Regions from separate parts of the Janthinobacterium sp. BJB446 genome, predicted to be linked through region 1. Evidence: predicted binding sites of a transcription regulator. Region 1 holds the regulator's gene; each other region holds the start of a gene.
What was found. Region 1 encodes FNR, which switches genes on or off when oxygen is low (the NO sensors DNR and NnrR bind a similar motif). Its sites were predicted from a motif close to TTGATNNNNATCAA; they were not measured.
Positions count from the first base shown of each region.

Region 2: the regulator FNR is predicted to act here: its motif matches at 2,406-2,419, upstream of CSQ92_RS17650 (KamA family radical SAM protein).
Region 3: the regulator FNR is predicted to act here: its motif matches at 1,513-1,526, upstream of CSQ92_RS13880 (universal stress protein).
Region 4: the regulator FNR is predicted to act here: its motif matches at 2,556-2,569, upstream of CSQ92_RS00595 (DUF3079 domain-containing protein).

Region 1 is NZ_PDZK01000004.1:371,513-376,649, forward strand. It holds gene CSQ92_RS23740 (response regulator) at 1-1,878, opposite strand, end outside; gene fnr (fumarate/nitrate reduction transcriptional regulator Fnr) at 2,128-2,886, shown strand; gene CSQ92_RS23750 (FixH family protein) at 2,890-3,414, opposite strand; gene ccoG (cytochrome c oxidase accessory protein CcoG) at 3,517-4,899, opposite strand; gene ccoP (cytochrome-c oxidase, cbb3-type subunit III) at 4,902-5,137, opposite strand, start outside.
Region 2 is NZ_PDZK01000002.1:433,774-438,910, forward strand. It holds gene CSQ92_RS17645 (MFS transporter) at 1-898, opposite strand, end outside; gene CSQ92_RS17650 (KamA family radical SAM protein) at 901-2,265, opposite strand; gene CSQ92_RS17655 (cache domain-containing protein) at 2,548-3,006, shown strand; gene CSQ92_RS17660 (methyl-accepting chemotaxis protein) at 3,076-4,770, shown strand; gene CSQ92_RS17665 (DNA-3-methyladenine glycosylase) at 4,767-5,137, opposite strand, start outside.
Region 3 is NZ_PDZK01000001.1:3,138,654-3,143,790, forward strand. It holds gene CSQ92_RS13870 (chemotaxis protein CheA) at 1-257, opposite strand, end outside; gene CSQ92_RS13875 (protein phosphatase CheZ) at 257-1,129, opposite strand; gene CSQ92_RS13880 (universal stress protein) at 1,608-2,075, shown strand; gene CSQ92_RS13885 (response regulator) at 2,231-2,875, shown strand; gene CSQ92_RS13890 (Crp/Fnr family transcriptional regulator) at 3,216-4,022, shown strand; gene hemP (hemin uptake protein HemP) at 4,274-4,471, shown strand; gene CSQ92_RS13900 (hypothetical protein) at 4,557-4,883, shown strand; gene CSQ92_RS13905 (DUF2325 domain-containing protein) at 4,923-5,137, shown strand, end outside.
Region 4 is NZ_PDZK01000001.1:122,996-128,132, forward strand. It holds gene CSQ92_RS28530 (hypothetical protein) at 303-716, opposite strand; gene CSQ92_RS00580 (GNAT family N-acetyltransferase) at 1,008-1,469, shown strand; gene CSQ92_RS00585 (GNAT family N-acetyltransferase) at 1,622-2,029, shown strand; gene CSQ92_RS00590 (hypothetical protein) at 2,059-2,517, shown strand; gene CSQ92_RS00595 (DUF3079 domain-containing protein) at 2,654-2,863, shown strand; gene CSQ92_RS00600 (prolyl-tRNA synthetase associated domain-containing protein) at 2,927-3,421, shown strand; gene CSQ92_RS00605 (MFS transporter) at 3,432-4,577, opposite strand; gene CSQ92_RS00610 (TetR/AcrR family transcriptional regulator) at 4,823-5,137, shown strand, end outside.

The DNA of each region.
Region 1 (5,137 bases):
CAGCTGGCCCAGGGCCGGCGTGCGCCGCGTTTCGGCCGGCTGCGCCAGCATCTCGAAGGGCACGCTGAACCAGAAGCGGCTGCCCTTGCCTTCGCTGCTGGCGACGGCGATGTCGCCGCCCATCATGTGGATCAGCTGCTTGCTGATGGCCAGGCCCAGGCCCGTGCCGCCGAAGCGCCGCGTGATGCTCTGGTCGCCCTGCGAAAACGCGGCAAACAGCTGCTGTTGCTGCAGTTCCGTCATGCCGATGCCCGTGTCGCGCACTTCGAAGCGCAGCCAGGCGCGCCCGTTTTCGCTTTCGGCCAGGCTGACGGCCACCACCACTTCGCCGCTCTCGGTAAACTTGATGGCGTTGCCGGCCAGGTTGACGAGAATTTGCTGCAGGCGCTGGGCGTCGCCCACGAGGCGCCGCGGCACGTCGGGCTCGACGGCGATGGCCAGTTCCAGCTCCTTTTCGCCCGCATTCATGGTCATCGTCGTGGCCAGGGTATTCATGACTTCATCGAGGTCGAATTCGACGGGCGACAATTCCATGCGGCGCGCCTCGATCTTCGAATAGTCGAGCACATCGTTGAGGATGCCCAGCAGCGACTGGCCCGCCACTCTGACCATGGTCAGGTACTTGCGCTGTTCCGTGTCGAGCCTGGTATTGCCCAGCAAATACACCATGCCCAGCACGGCATTGAGGGGCGTGCGGATTTCATGGCTCATGTTGGCCACGAAATCGCTCTTCGCGCGGTTGGCCGCCTCGGCCCGGTCGCGTTCCTGCTCCAGCTCCGCCGCGCGCGCTTCGAGTTCCTGCTGCAGGCGGTCGCGTTCGCTCATCAGGCCATTGAACGCTTCCGTCAGTTCGCCGATCTCGTCGCGCTGCTGTACCGGCACGGGGGTGAAACGGCTGCCGCTGGTGCGCAGGGCCAGCAGGGTGTCGCGCAGGCGCACCAGCGGCGACAGCAGGCGCACGGTAACCAAGCCCAGAACAAAGGCGGCCAGCAGCGAAGCGAGGATGCTCCACAGCACCAGCCGGTACAGTACGCCGTCGAACGGTTCGAAGGCATCCTCGACGGGCAGCGAGGCGGCCAGCAGCCAGTTCACGGATTTCAGGCGCTTGAAGCTGTTGACGGCCGTGATGCCGCGGCTGTTGGTGCTGACCATGCTGCCTTCGCCATCCTCCTTCAGCAGCTGGGTGGTCGTCAGGTTGGCGTTCGGCTTGCGCGGCTGCAGCAAACGGCTGGTATCGGGGTGCAGCACATAGCGCGGCACGGCGCCGCGCGTGAGGATGAAGTAATAGCCGCTCTTGCCGATCTTTTCCGAGCGCAGGCGGCCCAGCAGATTGTCCTTGTACAGGCGCAGCACGCCGATCACCACGCCGGCCACCTGGCCATCGGCGGCCAGCACGGGCGCCACCATCTGCACGATGGGCATGCCGCTCGACTTGCCCAGCATCGGCTCGGTAATCATGGGCTGGCGCGTGCGCAGGACGGTCTGGAAGTACTCGCGCTCGGCGACGTTGATGCCGGCGCGCCCCGTCACTTCCGGCATGTCGGCCACGATGGCGCCATGCGCGTCGAGCACCAGCACGTCGTCGAACAGCACCAGCATCGAGCGGCGCGCATAGTATTCGCGCAGTTTGGCGGGCTGGGCGATCAGTTCCGGCGGCTGCTGCCTGGCCGTCAGGGTGACAATCTGCAGCAGCATGCCCAGCTTGTCGTCGAGCTCGGCAGCGGTGCGGCTGATCAGGGATGACTGCTGGCTCAGCAGTACTCGGGTGAAGTCGTCGCGCATGTGCTGCACCTGGATCATGGTGACCAGCGCGATCATGGCGATCGAGGTCAGGCTGGTGGCCAGCGCGACTTTTGCTTTAATGCCGAGAGGCTTCATGATTTCCTTTTCAGTGCCGGGCGGCACAGGCGGCAGATAATGCTGTCAGGAATTTTCCTATCAATACCCCAGCTTGGCAAGCGCCGCCGCGCAAATTGCCCGCCCCGTATGGGCTTTTGACGATGTTGCCATATAATTAAAGGCTGGACGTCGTTTATTCGCCGAATTTACGGTGAAATTGGCATACGGCAACCCTGTATGCAGCTGTATGCAGTAAACTTGTTGTTGCATTTTCTAAAAGGTACCGACATGACTGAAGCGCTACTCACTCCCACCTTGCCCACCGTGAACGTGGAGGCGTTGCGTGCACGATGCTCGACCTGCAGCATGCATCAATTGTGCCTGCCGATGGGCCTTGATGTGGGCGACATGGATAGGCTGGACCAGATCATCGGCCGCCGCCGCAAGATCGTGCGCGGGGCCTCGCTGTTCCGCATCGGCGACTCGTTCCAGAACCTGTACGCGATCCGCCTGGGGCACTTCAAGACCTACCAGATCAATCCGGGTGGCGAAGAGCAGGTGACGGGTTTCCAGATGGCGGGTGAACTGCTGGGCATGGATGCCATCAGCGCCGACCGCCACCACTGTAATGCCGTGGCGCTGGAAGACAGCGAAGTGTGTGAAATTCCGTTTTCCAGCCTGGAACAATTGCTGGGCAATATGCCGACCCTGCTGCGTCATTTCCACCGCATGATGAGCCAGGAAATCACGCGCGAGCAAAGCGTCATGCTATTGCTGGGCAATATGCAGGCGACCCAGCGTTTTGCCGCCTTCATCGTCAACCTGGCGTCGCGCTATGAAGCACGCGGCTATTCGGGCAGCAATTTCCAGCTGCGCATGTCGCGCGAGGAAATCGGCAACTACCTGGGCCTGACCATCGAAAGCGTCAGCCGCTTATTGTCGAAATTCAAGAAAGAAGGCTGGCTGCGCGTCTCGAACCGCGAGATCGAAATCCTGCAGCCGGCCAAGTTGAAAGCGATTACGGCCGGTACGGACGTCTGCAAATAAGACTTACAGTTCTTCATCCGCGTGCAGCGCGATGCTGCGTTGCAGGGGCCAGGTCCAGATGCCGGACAGGCGCCACTCGCGTTTGTCGTTTTCCACCAGCACTTGCCAGCGGCTGCGCTCGAGCATCGGCAGTGCCACGGAAAAATTGCCGGCCGCATCGGGCTGCACCAGCAGCTTGATATCCTTTTCCGGCAGGGTCGCATGCGCCAGGTGCAGCAGCAAAGGCGCCTGATAAGCCTTGCCGAAGCTGTGCACGGAACCACTGAGGCGCGCTGCAGCCACGTCATATGACAGGCGCGTATCCATGGCCAGGTCGCTGGCGATCGTGTCGCGCTTCAAATCCTGGTTGATCGCCTTGCCCTGCTTGTAATAATCGCCCACCACCAGCGCATCGGGCTGCGTAAATGCGATATAGCCCATGAAGCTGCCGACGACCACGGACAGGCCGGGACCGATCATCAGCAGCCATGGCCAGCGATGCTTGTACCACGGTGCAACGGGTGCTTGCAGTTTCAGACTGTCGGACATGATATTTCTCCTGTTTAATCAGCCAGTCCCCGCATGGGGACCGGCCTTCCTGCAACTTCGTGGCGGCGGCGAGGGCACCCGGTCCCCGTCCGCCTTTCCTTGTTAACGTGGCACGATGAATACCGCGCTTTCACGCACATGCAGCGATGGATCGTCCAGCGATTGCAATTCGATCGCAATCTTGTTCGAGCCCTTCTCGCCGACGCCGTGCGGCACGCGCAGGCGGATCGGCCAGCCCAGCGTTTCCGTTGGCTGCAAGGTCACTTCTTCGCGCGTCAGCAAGGTCAGGCCCGGCAAGCCGGAAGCGCTGATTTTAAAATGCTGGCTTTGCTCGGACGTATTCATGATCTGCAGGCGGTAGACGTTTTCGATCATGCCGTCCTCCACTTCGCGTCCCATCGAACCGCGGTCGCGGATCACGTCCATTTTCAGGGGCGTGCGCAGGGCCAGCGAGGTACACACGGCGATGATGATCAGGGCCAGGATGGAAGTGTAGATCAAGACGCGCGGGCGCATGGCGCGCTGGCGTATCTGCTTCGAATTGAAGTTGTTTTCCATCGCATGGTCGGTGCTGTAGCGTATCAGGCCGCGCGGCCGCTCGACCTTGTCCATCACGCTGTTGCAGGCATCGACGCAGGCGGCGCAGCCGATGCATTCATACTGCAGGCCGTTGCGGATATCGATGCCGGTCGGACACACCTGCACGCACAGGGTACAGTCGATGCAATCGCCCAGCTTGTCGTTGTTGCCGGCCTTCTTGCTCATGGCGCCACGCGGTTCGCCGCGCTTGGCATCGTAGGTGATGATCAGCGTGTCCTGGTCGAACATGGCGCTCTGGAAGCGCGCGTAGGGGCACATGTATTTGCACACTTGCTCGCGCAGCCAGCCCGCGTTGCCGTAGGTTGCCAGGCTGTAGAACAAGACCCAGAACCATTCCCAGGGACCGAAATTGAGGGTGGTCACCGACTGCGCCAGTTCCTTGATCGGCGTGAAGTAGCCGACAAAGGTAAAACCCGTCCACAGGGCGATGGCGCCCCATACCAGGTGCTTGGCCGTCTTCTTGAACGCCTTGCGCACGGAGGGGCCCTGCTTGTCGAGAGCCATGCGCGCGCTGCGCGTGCCCTCGATGCGGCGTTCGACCCACAGGAAAATTTCCGTGTATACCGTTTGCGGGCAGGAGAACCCGCACCACACCCGCCCGGCAATGGCCGTGACGAGGAACAACAAATACGCACAGATGATCAGCAGGGCCGCCAGATAGATGAAATCCTGGGGCCACAGCACGACGCCGAAAATGTAGAACTTGCGCGTGGTCAAATCGAACAGCAGGGCTTGCCTGCCATTCCAGGTCAACCACGGCAAGCCGTAGAACGCCAGCTGGGTAAGCCATACGCATACCCATCGCCAGGTAGCGTAGCGTCCTTTGGCCTCGCGAGGGTAGATTTGCTCGCGGGCCGCATACATCTTGATGACTTGAGGTTCCATTTTTACTTTGCGGGTGCCTGCGGATTCGACAGGCTCCAGACATACGCCGACAGCACGTGTACCTTGGATTCGCCGAGGAAATCGCTGAAGGCCGGCATGGTGTTGCTGCGTCCCTTGCGTACGGTTTCCATGATGGTATCGGCGCTGCCGCCGTACAGCCAGGTCTTGTCCGTCAGGTTCGGCGCGCCGAGCATCTGGTTACCCTTGGCATCGGCGCCATGACAGGCCATGCAGGCGC
Region 2 (5,137 bases), on a different contig from region 1:
GCACGGCGACAAACAGGACGATGCCCACGCCCGCCACTTGCATGGGTGCAATACCGCGCCGCCCGGCCCACTCCGTCAGCATGCCCATGCCGATGGCGCCGAAGATGACGGCCGCCATGCCCAGGTACAACAGATATGCCACGCTGTCATCGGACATGCCGCCCACGTCGGCCAGCCAGCGCCCCACCCACAAGCCTTGCACGCCAAAGAACACCGTGTGCGGCAACAGGATCAGCGCGATGGTGCGGCGAAAGGCCCGGTCACGGTAGACACTCCACACGCTGACCTTGCTCATGGCCACGGCAGGCAGGGGCAGGGCCGGCGACAGCAGACGGATCAGCAAGCCGATGGCCAGCGCCGCCAGCGCCAGGCCCAGGAAGACGCCGCGCCAGTCCGTGTAGTGCAGGGCCAGCTTGACGGGCATGGTGGCCGTGGCCGCGCCCAGGCCGCCCACGGCGATCAGGTAGCCATGCACGGAAGGCAGACGCGATGGCGCGATGGCGCACGAGATCGCCTTCACGGCCGCCATGAAACAGCCGCCCAGGCCCGCCCCCATCAGGGCGCGCGCCCACATCAGTTCGGCAAAGCTGTGGCCCCGGCTGAACAGCCACACGCCCAGGGCGGCCAGCGCCAGCAGCCACAGTTGCACCGTGCGGGGGCCGTAGCGGTCGAGCGCCATGCCAACTGGCAATTGCACCAGAGCAAAGGCGAGAAAGAAGGCGCTGGTCAGCAGGCCTAGCTGGGCTGGCGTCAGGGCGATGGCGCCCAGTAATTCCGCCGTCAGCACGGCATTGACGCCGCGCAACAGGCACGACAGGTAGTGCCCGAGCGCGAACGGCAGGAACACGAGGCAAAACACGGCCACGCCGGAGCGGGAAGAGCCGCCGGCGCCGTGCATGCTCAGGCGGCCTGTGCCAGGCGGATGATTTTATGCGGCACGTGCGGCATGGGTTCATCCGTTTCGAAGAAGAATTTCTCCTGGCCAAAGGCTGGCTTCAAATCGTCCATCCACGTCGCTTCCGCATCGAACTTGGCATAAAACGGCCGGCGCACCCAGTCCGGGTTGCGCGCCTGCAAAAATTGCAGGGCAAACAGTTTTTCGCCATGGATGGTGACGATGCCGTCGATGACGATCTTGCCGGGGAAGGCGCTCATGGACGGTCCGCGCACCGTGCGCGACAGGCCGGACACCATCTGGTAGGCGGCCTGGAAAATCTCGTGCGCCTTCGCCAGGGGCAACTCGAAATAGGCGCGCGGGCCCGTGTCCCGTTCGACAAACATGTAATACGGAATCGCCCCCAGGCGCGTGCCCGTCTGCCACAGCTCGGCCCAGCTTGCCGGGTCTTCGTTGATGTGGCGGATCAGCGGCCCCTGCATGCGCAAGGTGGCCCCCGTGGAGACGATGCGTTTCACGGCTTGCTGGGCGATGTCCTGGCGCAACTCGACGGCATGGCTGTAATGGCCCATCACGGCCAAGTTCTTGCCCGCCTTGACGATGCGCTCGAACAGGCGCATCAAGTCGTCCGCATCGCGGTCCGAGACAAAGCGCTGCGGCCAATACGCCACCGCCTTGGTGCCGATGCGGATGTTCTGGATGTGTTCCAGGCCCGGCGCCAGCAGCGGCTCCAGGTAGGCGGCCAGTTGCCGCGTATTCATGATCATCGGGTCGCCGCCCGTGATCAGCACGTCCGTCACTTCCGGATGCAGTTGCAGGTAGGCGGCCAGTTCATGCGACTCGTGCGCATCGAACTTCATGTCGTCCATGCCGACGAACTGGGGCCAGCGGAAGCAGAAGGTGCAATACGCGTGGCACGTCTGTCCCGCGCTGGGAAAAAACAGCACCGTTTGCGCATATTTATGCTGCAAACCGCGCACGGGCGCATCGTTGACCCGAGGCACGTTGTGCGTCATCTGGCCGGCTGGATGGGGATTCATGCCCAGGCGCAAACCATGCACATAGGCGTCGATGGCCGCCTTGTCGCGCTGCACCAGCACCAGCTCGCGCAAGTGCGCGTACTGCTCGGGCGGCAGCATGTCGCGGTGGGGGAAGACGAGGCGGTAGATGGGGTCGTCCGGGATGTTGTTCCAGTCGATCAACTGATCGAGCACATAGGCATTGGTGCGAAATGGCAAGACGTGCGACACCACTTGCACGGCTTCGCGCTGCTCTTCCGGCAGCCATTCCCACTGCCGCGCCTGTTGAATGGTGTGCCGCGTATACGGCTTGAACTTGGGTGAAAACGGCTCGGTAATGGGTGCGGACACGATCTGCTCCTTGCCTGTAAATAGCGATAACTTTCATGAAACCAGCCCCATATCGGCCAATTCCAGCTTCTTCCTCCCCCATACCCGGCCAGCTCGGCATGCTGTGAAAGTCATCATAGTTCTTGCTGCCTGGAACCAAATTGCTACATATCAACAAGCCGTCGATACGTTGCATGCTGCCGACAAGCAACACCGTAGTTTGTTCCATCGCAATTTGATGGGACCGCCGGCGACGTAAATTACGACTTGGCAACACATCCCTCGATACCACAAGGAGCTTTCATGAAACGCTTATTCACGGGTAGCCTGCTGTGCCTGGCATTTGCCGGCGGCAGCGTCAGCGCCGCGGTCGAACCAACGGAAAAAGACGCCATCGCCATGGCCGAACGGGGCGCCGCCTTCATGAAGGCGCATGGCAAGGAAGAAATGATGAAGAAAATCACGGCGAAAGACCCGGACTTCGTGCAGGGCTCGCTGTATGTGGACATGCGCGACATCAAGACGGGCATCGTGCTGGCCCACCCCATCAATCCTTCCATCGTGGGCAAGGATTTGACGGATGTCCCTGACGCGAATGGCAAGAAATATCGCCGTGAAATCATCGAGCTGGCGCAAAAGCAGGGCAAGGGCTGGGTCGACTACCAGTACAAGAATCCCACCAGCGGCAAGATCGAGCCGAAGACCACGTACATCCTGCGCGTCAACGATGTGGTGCTGGAAGCGGGGATCTACAAGAAATAGGGCAAGGGCGGCGCGCACGAACGCCGCGCGCCGCCTGCGGTTGGAACAGCCATAGCCAGGGAGTCAAGCATGCTCAATCGATTACGCATCGGACCAAAATTATTGCTGGCGCCCACCCTGGTCCTGCTGCTGCTGATACTCAGCTCGACCGGCGCCTGGTATGGCATGGTGCGGCAAAATGCCTCACTGGAAAACATGGTACGGGTACGCATCACGCATTTGAAGGCGGCCGCCGACGTACTAGGCGAGGCCAGGCATGTGCACGGCAATATGTACCAGTTGCTGTCGTGGACGAATGGCAGCTTCGCCAAGGCCCGCCTCGATACGCTGGAGCAACAGATCAAGGCGCGCCATGCGGCCATCGGCACCCAGCTGGCCACGCTGCGCGCCACGGCCACGGGCGCCGAACGCACCCTGGTCGATGCGGCCATCACGGCCCTGGCCGGCTATCGCAAGGCGGTGCTGGAAACCATGGAAATGGCGCAGATGGACCAGTCGATCGCCACCAATTCCATGCTCAAGGCGGAAACCCAATTCGTCCAGTTCAATACGCAGCTGACACAACTGTCCGCGCTGGAAACGACGCTCAGCAGCCAGGCCCATGCGACGGCCAGCGCCGAGTTCCGCACCTTGGGCTGGAGCCTGCTGTTGACGGTGCTGCTGTCGATCCTCGTCTCCATCGTGGTGACCATGCTGGTGCGGCGCGCCATGCTGGTGGAAATCCGCGGCATTGCCGACGCCGTGCAAGACCTGGCGGCGGGCAAGCTGATGGCCGGTGCGCCCAAGCAAGGCAATGATGAAATCGCCGCCACGTCGCGCGTGCTGGACCAGACCATCGCCCACCTGAACCAGACCTTGCGCACCATCATGGGCGCCGTGCAATCGATCGACACGGCCTCGCGCGAAATTGCCACCGGCAACCTGGATCTGTCGGCGCGCACGGAAATGCAGGCCAGTTCGCTGGAAGAAACGTCGAGCGCCATGGAAACGCTGACGCAAGCCGTGAATGACAACGCCGACAACGCCCAGCTGGCCTGCGAGCTGGCGGGGCAAGCATCGACCCTGGCCGTGCAAGGGGGCGCGTCGATGCAGCAAGCCGTGACGACGATGGCGACAATACGGGCCAATTCGCACCAGATCGTGGACATTATCGGCGTGATCGATGGTATTTCCTTCCAGACCAATATCCTCGCGCTGAATGCGGCGGTAGAAGCGGCGCGCGCGGGCGAACAGGGCCGCGGCTTTGCCGTGGTGGCGTCCGAAGTGCGCACCCTGGCGCAGCGCTCGGCCCAGGCGGCCAAGGAAATCAAGACCCTGATCGCCACCTCGGTCACCACCATCGATGGCGGCAGCGTAGCCGTGCAGCAGGCGGGCGACAGCATGGACGCCATCGTGGCCTCGGTGCAGCAAGTCAACGAGATCATCCAGCGCGTGAAAGAGGCCAGCGCCGAGCAGGCCTCGGGCATCACGGAAGTGAATCAGGCCGTCGCGCAAATGGATGACGTCACCCAGCAAAATGCGGCCCTGGTGGAGCAGGCGGCAGCGGCGGCGGCCAGCTTGCAGGACCAGGCCGTCAAATTGTCGGCGGCCGTGGCCGTGTTCACCCTGGACGAGCGCCCGGCCGCGCCGAGCGGCCATACCGAAGAAGAAGCGTTCCGGCAACCTGCCAGTGCGCAACAGGAGCGGCGCGCACTGCATAGCCCGCTACGCCGCATGCCCGGCCTACGTGCCGCCAAGGATGCCTCGCGGCGCCAGCGCAGCTAGATGGCGGGCACGCGCATCGGTTTACTCAGATAGCGCGAACCGGCCAGCACGAAACGCCACGGCGTCTCCATCGCCTTGGAAATGCCGATACGCGAGCCCGCCTGCACCGTCACCTCTTCTTCGCGGGCCAGCAGCATGAACGGCGGGGCATCGAGCGCCAGGCGGTTTTGCAGATAGCTCACGCCGAGCGCCTGGCACACCTTGCCCGGCCCCGAGCACAACAGCCGCGCATCCTCGACGCCGCGCCGCTCGCGCATGGCATCGAGTCCCGCCACGGGTTCAATCGCGCGTATCAGCACGCCCGCCCCATGCCCTGCTTCGCGGCACACGAAATTCAGGCACCAGTGGATGCCGTACGAGCGGTAGA
Region 3 (5,137 bases), on a different contig from region 1:
GCCTCGATGGCGATGGGGGTTACCGGCGCTGCGCCCGTGCGCAAGGCGTCAAACAGGTTTTCCGTCAGATGGCAGGCCGCCACCAGCGCGGGCAAGCCCATGAAGCCGGCGCCGCCCTTGATGGTGTGGAAAGAACGAAACACGGCATTCAGTGTTTCCTTGTTGTCAGGATCACGCTCGAGGCGCAATAAGTGCTCTTCAACATTAACCGCAAGATCCATCGCCTCAACGACGAAATCCTTGAGCATATCGTCCATTAGAATCCCAAATCCGCAAGAAGGTCGTCTACATTATCCTGGTCCAGCGCCACCGACGGCACGGACGGGCCCTGCATCAGCGGCACCGGCTTTTGCGCCAGCTTTTCGCGCACCTCGGCCGGCGCGTTGTCGCGCAGCAGCTGAGCCAGCTCGTGCTCCACCGTCTTGGTGATGTTGACCACTTTTTTGATCAGCTGGCCCGTGATGTCCTGGAAGTCCTGGGCCATCATGATTTCCAGCAAGCGTGCTTTTTCCGCTTCCGTTGCTTCGGCAACGGCTTGCGCGAACTGGCGTGAATCGCCGGCCAGGGCCTTGAATTCTTCCAGGCTCAGCTTGCCATCGAACAAGGCTGTCCAGCGGCTGTCCATGTCCTTGGCTTTCTTCGACAGCACGTCTTGCGCCGGCATGCCTTCGTCGAGCGTATTCAGGACCTTGTTGGCGGCCTGCTCCGTCAGGGTGGCGACATATTCCAGGCGGTCCTGGGCGTCGACGATCTGCGACGACGCTTCCGTCAATGCCTTGTCGTAGCCCAGTTCGCGCAGCGAATCGTGCAGCAGGCGCACGATGCCGCCCAGGCGCTCGAACATCGGCTTGTCGGACTGGTCGACCGGGTCGGCCGCTTCGCCAGGCGCACCGGCGCTGGCCACGGGGGTCGCTTCCGCTGCGGCTGGCGCGGCAGCCACCGGCGCCGCTGCGGCTGCAGCTGCCGGTGCGGCGGCGCTGGCCGACACGGAGTCGAACAGCGCGTCAAAATCGTCATCCGCGATCACGGCGGGAGCGGGCGCGGCGGCAGGCGCCGGCGTGGCTGCGGCCGCGCTTTGCGCGGATACTTCATCGAATAATGCATCGAAATCATCAGCGGCGTTGGTCATATCCCTGCTTCTCCATAATTTGTCAAAATTCCGCCTGAACTGTGCGTTTTACAGACTGATACCCACAATTTCTCGATTAAGATGATTTGAGGCAATACCGCTGCGATGGTGCGAGTGTAGCAGGGCGCCGCCCTGTTGGTAAATCTCAAAACGCGCTTCCCGGTGCAAAGCTGGCCCACAAGAGCTTTTCCGCCAGGAAATAAGTGTTCCTGCTGTTGTATTTTGAAATACTACCATTGGCGTGCGTGCAAGACCACGCGCCGCACAAGAAATCCTGCCCGCGGGCGCCTGCGCAACAGCGCCATATGGATATCGCTGGGACATCGTTGCACCTTAAACACGATCTTTCTGCCAATGTTGTCTATACTGAAGGTGCAGTAGTATTGACAATTATCAAGTCTTTACATGAATACAATGCTGCCGCCACGTCTACAATAAGAGGCGTTGCGCGCGCTGAGTCATCGCCAAAGGACCTGCCATGTATAAGAAAATTCTGATCGCCACGGACGGCTCCACCGTCTCCAACTTGACGGCCTGCGCCGGCGTTGCCTTTGCCGAACAGATGCACGCCGACATCCTTGCCGTGTACGTGGCACCCGAGTACCAGTACCCGGTGTATATCGAAATCATTCCGCCAAGCTATCCCAGCGAAGAGGAATACCGCATCGCCATGCGCAAGGCGGGCGCCGACCACTGGCAGCCCATCCTCGACGCGGCTGCCAAGCGGGGCCTGCAGGCGACGGGCTTGACGGCCTTTTCCGACAGCCCGGCCCTGAAAATCGTGGAAGTGGCGCAATTGCAGCAATGCGACCTGATCTTCATGGGCTCGCATGGCCGCAGCGGTTGGGGCCAGTTGCTGCTGGGCAGCGTCACCAACAAGGTGCTGTCGCACTCGAAATTGCCCGTGCTCGTGCATAGGCTGATCAAGGAACCCCCGGCAAAATAAGGGGTCACATGGCCACGGAGGCCGCCGTTGCCGGCACAGCAAGAAAAAGGCAAACGTGCGGCCACTTCAGTTAAAATGACAACATTTCTCGTTTCTTAACATTTGATTGTCCGGTAACGGACACAGCAGATTACACGCCACCAGATTGCCCGCCTATGATACGTATTGTGATTGCCGACGACCACACCATCATGCGTGAAGGATTAAAGCGCATCCTTGACGGCGCGCCGGATATCGACATCGTGGGTGAGGCCATCGACGGGTTTGAAGTCCTCAACCACGTGCGCCAGGGCGGCTTCGACCTGCTGCTGCTCGACCTGTCGATGCCGGGCCGCAGCGGCGTCGACCTGATCCGGCAAATCCGCAGCGAGGCGCCCAAGCTGTCCATCCTGATCCTCACCATGCATGAGGAAGAGCAATATGCGGTGCGCGCCATCCGCGCCGGCGCGCAAGGCTATCTGACCAAGGAAAGCGCGGGCACCCAGCTCGTGGGCGCCATCCACAAGGTGGCGTCGGGACGCCCCTACATCAGCGCCGAGGTGGCGGAGCAGCTCGTGCTCAACATCATGATGCCGAATGAAAGCTTGCTGCATAAACAGTTGTCGGACCGCGAATTCGAAGTCTTTTCCCTGCTGGTGGCCGGCAAGTCGATCACGGAAATTGCCAACAACCTGCATCTGAGCGTGAAGACGGTGAGTACGCACAAGACGCGCATCATGCAAAAGATGGGCATGAGTTCCCTATCGGAAATGGTCCAGTATGCCGTCGCGCACCGCCTGCTATCGCCCTTCAAGACGTGATCCTCCTGGCGCGCGTCCGCGCGCCAACTGTAGGAACAATCCTACCTCACCTACCGCAGCTCCTACTGCCATATTCAGCCACTGCTGATATTAATTGCATACGGTTGTTGGCATACTGAAACCAGTCATCAAGTTGCTGGAAAGTTATTTCATCACACAGCAAGTCTTCAGCGAATTGAGCATTACCTGCCTGGACGCGCGCCGCCGACCCTTGCCCGCCCGCCGCCCCGAGCACCCCGTCATTCAACTCTGAACTACCTGTCACCAGGAGATGAACATGCTGTCCACGCAAACGCCCGACACCCGCGCTGCCTCACCGTCGCTGGCCCCCTCCTCCCCGATGGAAGCGGGACGCCAGCGCCAGGGCCGGCTCTGGTCGAACCTGAAGGAGGTGTGCGACCTGCTGCATATCTCCAGCGCCTGCACCATCGCCGCTGACGAACTGCTGTTCCAGCACGTGCAATTCAAGACGGGCCAGCGCGTGCATACCATCGGCCAACCGTTCGACACCCTGTACATCGTCAATTCGGGCTTCCTGAAAACCGTGCTCATCGATGAATTCGGCAATGAGCAGGTACTCAGCTTCCCCATGAAGGGCGACATGCTGGGCGTCGACGGCATCCACTCGCGCCATTACTCCTCGGAAGCGGTGGCCCTGTCCGACTGCGACCTGATCCTGCTGCCGTTCAAGAAGCTGACGGCGCTGGGCAGGGTGCACCTGGAACTGGAAAACGTCATGTATGGCGTGATGAGCCGCGAACTCGTGCGGGAGCAAGCCATGATCGGCATGCTGGGCGCCCTCAGCGCCGAAGCCCGCGTGGCGCGCTTCCTCGTCTCGCTGGCCGACCGCTTCGCGCAGATGGGCTATTCGAGCAAGCTGTTCAACCTGCGCATGACGCGCCATGAAATCGGCAGCTACCTGGGCCTGACCCTGGAAACGGTCAGCCGCACCTTGTCCGCATTCAATGAAATTGGCCTCATCACGGTTGACCAGCGCACCATCGGCATCAAGGATCCGGACGCCCTGAAAACCCTGCGCCGCCTGCCGCCGTCGCGCTCGCGCGCCAAGCAGCTGGCCGCCGCCAAACTCAAGGCCGATACCACCGCAGCCGCCACCGCCTCGGCGCAATTGCTGGCCACCATTTAGCGCCATCCCGATTTCTTCAAGCTTGGCACAGGCTTGGCCCGGCCAAGGCGCGCAACGCCTTGCCGGGTCTTTTTTGCGGCCACTCCCCTTCCGCGCCGCGCCAGCGGCCACCTTTGCGCAGCAGCATCTTCCACGCTGCCATCTCGCCGCAAAAAAGCGCGGATTCCACACAAATAAGCCTTGCTTTTCGGGCCACATTCAACAATAATGCAAATACGAATCATTCTCAACTGAGATAAAGAAAGCCCAACATGCAAAGCTCAAAACCAGCCTTGATCCAGGATGCCGCTACCGCCCACGTCCGTCCTCCCGTCAGCATGGCCCAGCCGGCGCGCCGCATCACCAGCGAAGCGCTGCTGCAGCAGGGCCGCGAAGTGGAGATTGAGCACAGCGGCAAGATCTATCGCCTGCGCGTCACCCAGTTGAACAAGCTGATCCTGACTGCCTGAAGCAGCACGGCAGCCAGTCACCACACTCGCCAGCCAGTCGCGCTCCGTGCGCGCAGCCAGCCAAACCACCGCACAGGAGTGTTTGATGGCGAACGACCGACCTTCCACGATGTTTCCTTCCCCGCAAGGCCAACAGCCTGAATTGCTGCTGTCGGCCGTGCTGCATCTGATGTCGCACTACCATGCGGGCAGTCCCTGCGAGAAACTGGCCGGTGTCATCGAACGCCATCTGCAAGTGCTGTCGAATTCGCCCGGCCTGGGCCCCGTGCTGCAAGCGACGTGCCAGCAGCTGTCGCAGCAGTGGGCCGCCCTGGTGGCGCTGCACCGGCCCGCGCCGCCGAAGACCACATTGCTCGAGCGCCTGGCACGCATGCTGAGCGCCAAGCGCCCTGCCTCGCCCCTGCCTCAATAATTTCTCTTCAACACTGCCACCGCCCAACAGGATACCGCCATGTGTGACAAAGACCAGTCCTTGCCCGTCATCAGCAATTGTTCCAGCGACGGAGCCGAAACGGCCGCGCTCGCTTCGCGCCGCCGCCGGCTGTGGGAACTGTCGCATACCTGCCATTGTCCGCTGGTCGGCGTGGGCTTGCCATTGGGCTACCTGCGCAAGCTGGTGGGCAAGATGACGGGCGGGCGCGTGCTGGCAGACGACTATGAAGTGCA
Region 4 (5,137 bases), on a different contig from region 1:
TGAAGTTTTTTGGCTGCTCAAGGAATTGAATTGTCCTTCGACCACCTGCTCGCTATAACTGGCATCGGAATAGGATGCGTATGACATGGAGTATACAGCTGCCGCGTGCGCATAGGCGAAAAACGTTGAAAGAGCTGACTTTTTCAATGAAATTTGAAATATTTGTAATTGATGCGTTCAATGTTGTGGTGTGGAACGTGGTCGTGATAGATGTATGATTTTTCAGAAAATGCAAATCGACATTGCCAAATTGAAATATTTGTGTGGCAGTTTCGTCCGCGGTTCAAAATAAGCGGTGTCACTCAGGAGTTTCCTGGAATAACTGTGGCGCGTTGTGGACCCTTGGCGATTGGCACAAACACTTCCCATTTATGCTGTATCGTGGGCTTTACAGTCTTGGCGCAGCTCACCGCAACATTTGATCCAGACAGGCCACGGCTCTTCGGAACCCATTCCACACGTAAAGATACCGCGCATTTCGTCACCAGAATCTTCCGGTTCGGCTCCAAGACCTGCCACCTTGTGTCGTTTTTGGAATTCTCTGCTGCCATGAACTTTACTGCAGCATCCCTGATCTCAAACAATCCATGTATGTCACCGCGTGTCCTGTCCTCGTCAAGCGTGGTAGCGCGCGCCGATGAGACGCCAGCAACAAGAAAAACGGCGGCGACAAAGGAAGCGTACATGCGTCTATTCAAACGTAATGGTGCCAACATATTTACAATCCTTGCCAAGTCTGTTCGATATCAGATAGAGAGATGGAAGCTTCCATATTTCCAGTGTGTGCATTGTCACACAAGCTGCCGACAGCTTGTTCGTTTGCTGGCAGGATTGCCTCACGCATGTTGACTCTGCCTTCACACCCTTGCGAATGCAGGAAGGATGGAACTGCCCCGTCTACAGTCAACAATCCCGGCTCCAGCGTTTTTGTTCTCCACTGGTGAGTATGTAGTTTTCGTGGCACGATGAGAGGTTCATCGGCTTCTCATTAAACTGACAAGACGCACATGGCTTTTACTTTTCACCCGCTCTCCGATATTGCCAATGAAGAATGGCTCGTTCTGTTGAATCACCAGGACGTCATCCGCCACATGCCGCTCGCCACCGAAAGCTGGGATGAGCACACTGTGATGGAATGGGCGAAAGGCAAGGACGCGCAGTGGCAAGCAAATGGCTATGGGCCGTGGGCTATCCGGATTGATGGCGCGTTTGCCGGCTGGGGCGGTTTTCAGAAGGAAGGGCGCGAAGCTGACCTGGCACTAGTATTGCTCCCCGCGTTCTGGGGACATGGTCCTGCGCTGGTTCGCCGGTTCATGCACCGCCGGCTGGAACTGGGTATTAGCCCGGTCACTATCCTGCTGCCGCCCAGCCGCACTCGCGTCAGGGGGCTTGCAAGAATCGGCTTCGCATTGGATTGCGAAGTGGAGTATGAGGGCCAATGTTTTTTAAAGTTCCGGGCAATTGACTGAGTTACAGGTGCGTGGCGGAGACGGGAACAGCCCTTATCCCCCGCAACTGCCATACTATGAATACGCCGACATGAGCGATGCTTGTCGAAACAGGCTGCGGCCATATCATGGGTACAGCATGCCCAAGCGCGCTTACCTCCACCTTTGAAACCATGAAAAACATCACCGTAGAATATCGTCACAATTTCCCCCTTGATCCGGTCGATGTCGTCCGTGTTTTCGATCAGTCCGGAATCAAGCGCCCCACCGACAATCTCCCGAGAATCGCGCGCATGTTCGCCGCGCCTTGCCTCTTGCTGTCGGCTTGGGTGGATGGGGAGCTGGTAGGATTGGCCCGGTCGTTGACCGACTATGCGTATTGCTGCTATCTGTCGGATCTGGCCGTCAACAAGCATTACCAGGGCCTGGGAATCGGCAAGGAACTTGTCAAGCGGACCCGGGCCGTCATCGGTGACGAAGTGTCCTTGATACTGCTCTCCGCCCCGGACGCCATGTCTTACTATCCGACGCTCGGTTTTGAACCTGCCGGCAATGCCTACGTCATCCGGCGCAAACATTGAGCGACCGTTTTTAACAATTCCCGCACCTGATGAAACCCGTCTATACCCTCGCCGAAGCCCTGGCAAAAGATCCCGGCCGTGTTGCCAAAACCCAGGCCCTCACCCTCGACAGTACCAGGCCCTACATGGGCCTGAAAGGCAGCCACGGCCTGTTCGCTTCCGCAGCATGGTGGAAAAGCATCGAGGCCAAGCGCCTCCCGACGCAAACCTTGACGGGCATCATCGAACGAACGTATTTCGCGGGCCAGGACAGCCGCCATGGCGATCAGGTCAACAGCGTTACCTTGCGCCTGGCGGATGGCTCGGTAGTGGACGAGAGCATCTACATGAACGACAAACAGGACATCAAGCTGTTCGTGCCTGGCGCCATGGTGACGATGATCTACGCGCTGGATGAGCTCAAGGCACAGCCAGCCGCCGACGGCGGTGTCAATGTGGCGCGTATCGTGCTGGAAGTGGCCATCTCCGTCAGAAAAGATACAGAGTAGGGGCCGCGCCATGCAGATGCTCCACTATCTGCATAAGCTTGATATTGGACAAGTTTTTAGCTGAAATTGGTTTGACCGCCCACCGCGCCAGGTCTAGAGTCATCAACAAGACCCAACCGACCCCGGCGCCCACACCATGGCCAAGCCTTTTCCCTTGAACCCCAAGAACCCCGAACGCATCTGCTGGGGCTGCGACAAGTATTGTCCGCCGGACGCCATGCGCTGCGGCAATGGTTCCGAGCGCACGCAGCATCCGATCGAGCTGTTTGGCGAAGGCTGGAATGACTGGGGGCTGGCGGCGGCCGACAAGGTCGACAAGGCCGACAAGGACGAGAACCCGCCCTGACGGCAGCGCAGCACGCGGCGCGCCGCTACAATCTCTTCATCGCGTCCGAGCTGAGGAGTCTCCATGCAAGAAACCCTGTCCCGCTGGCTGGCAAGCAGCGCCGGCGATTACACCCTGGCCGAACACCCGGCCGTCCACACCATAGCCGAGGCGCTGATCCACGTGCCAGCCATGCCCGGCCTGATGGTGAAGAATCTGTTCGTGCGCGATGAAAAGGGTCGGCGGCATTTTCTCGTCATCGTGCCTTTCGACAAGCGCATCGACCTGGCGGCGCTGGGGCGGCTGTTGCCGGCCAGTAAGCTGAGCATGGCTTCGCCTGAACGCTTGCTCCAGCATCTGGGCATCACGCCCGGCTCCGTCAGCCTGTTTGCCTTGCTGCATGACAGTGCGCAGGCGGTGGAACTGGTGCTGGACCAGGCCGTATGGGAAGCTGGTTCTGTGCAAGCCCATCCCTTGCGCAATACGGCCACGGTGGCGCTGTCGCATGCCACCCTGGTCGATTTCCTCGCCCATACTGGACACGTACCCCGCATTCTGAGCGTGCCGGTGGCTGATTAAACGCGTTGTATCAATGCCCGGCTACGGACGCGCCGCCGCTGCGCCGTCCCGGCCGGAAGCCGTGCGCGCGGGCCGACCAGGCGACGAGGAGCGCCAGCACCAGCAAGCTGACCATGGCCCACGGGAAGGCGTCCGCGCCCCACGTTTCCAGCAGGGCGCCGCCTACCACGCCCGCGGCCGCAATCGCGCCATTCCACGCCACGACGTTCATCGACAAGGCCACGTCGGCGCCACTGCCTGCCGTGTCGGCCAGCGCCGTCTGCAACAGCGTTGCCGCGCCGCCAAAGGACAAGCCCCAGACGGCCATGCCCAGGTAGATCACAGCGGGAATGTGCGATGCGACGCCCAGCACGAAGGCCGTCGCGGCGAACACGGCCAGGCTGGCCAGCACGGTGGCGCGCAAGTGGCGCTCGACCAGCTTGCCCGTGATCCAGATCCCAGCCATGGCGGCGGCGCCGAAGACGAGCAGCACCAGGTCGACTCGCTCCGTCAATCCGGCCGGCGCCACGAATGGGGCGATGTAGGTGTAGAGAATATTGTGGGCCAACATCCAGGCGATGACGACGGCCAGCACGGGGCGCACGCCCGGCGTCGTGAAGACGCGGCGCAAGGGCAGGCGCTCATGGACGGACTGGCCCGGGTAGTCCGGCACCTTGGCCAGCACCCAGGCGATGAGGATCAATGTCAGTGCGGAAATGATCCAGAACGCGGCGCGCCAGCCGACGAGCGAACCGAGCAAGGTGCCCAGCGGCACGCCCAGGGACAGGGCGACCGGTGCGCCCACCATGGCCAGCGCCAGGGCGCGGCCTTGCTGGTGGGGCGCCACCATGCGCCGCGCATAGCCGGCCAGCAAGCTCCACGCCAGTCCGGCCGCCATGCCGGCAAAGAAGCGGGCCGCGAGGGTCAGCCAGTAGTGCGACGACAGGGCCGTGACGGTATTGAACACGAGAAAGCCGATGATGGTCAGCAACAGCACGTTGCGGCGGCGCCAGCCGCGCGTGGCGATGGTGAGCGGAATGGCTGCCAGCAGGGAGCCGAGGGCATAGGCCGTGACCATTTGCCCGGCCAGCGCGGCGCTGATGCCGAGTCCAGAGCTGATCTGCGGCAGCAAGCCGGCGGGCAAGGTTTCCGTGACGATGCAGATAAAACCCGTCATGGCCAGGGCCAGCAGGCCGGCGACGGGGAGGCGGTCGGCCAGCGCGGGGCTGGCTCCGGTGGTGATAGTGGCGAGATTCACGGCAAACATCCTTGTAAAGAGATCAGGCGCAGGAGCGCCCCTGACCGTCGTTGCGGCACATATGTATCGATCGGTATAAATATAGGTGATGACGTGCCGCGTTGTCAATGACTTCTGTATCGAGTAGTATGTAAGTAAATGAGGAGGAGCGAAGGATGGCGCAAATGGGACGGCCACGCACGTTCGACCGGCAGGCAGCGGTCGAGCAGGCCATGTTTTTATTCTGGCAGCAGGGGTATGAATCGACGTCCTTGAGCCAGCTCAAGGCGAGCCTGGGCGGCGGCATTTCCGCGCCCAGTTTTTATGCGGCGTTCGGTTCGAAGGAAGCGCTGTTCCGCGAAGCGGCACAATGCTATCTGGACACGTTTGCCCGCGTGACGGAGTGCCTGTGGGATGATAGCCTGGCGCCGCGCGCGGCCATCGAGCTGGCCTTGCGCCAGTCGGCCAGCATGCAGTCCGAGCCGGGACATCCGCCCGGC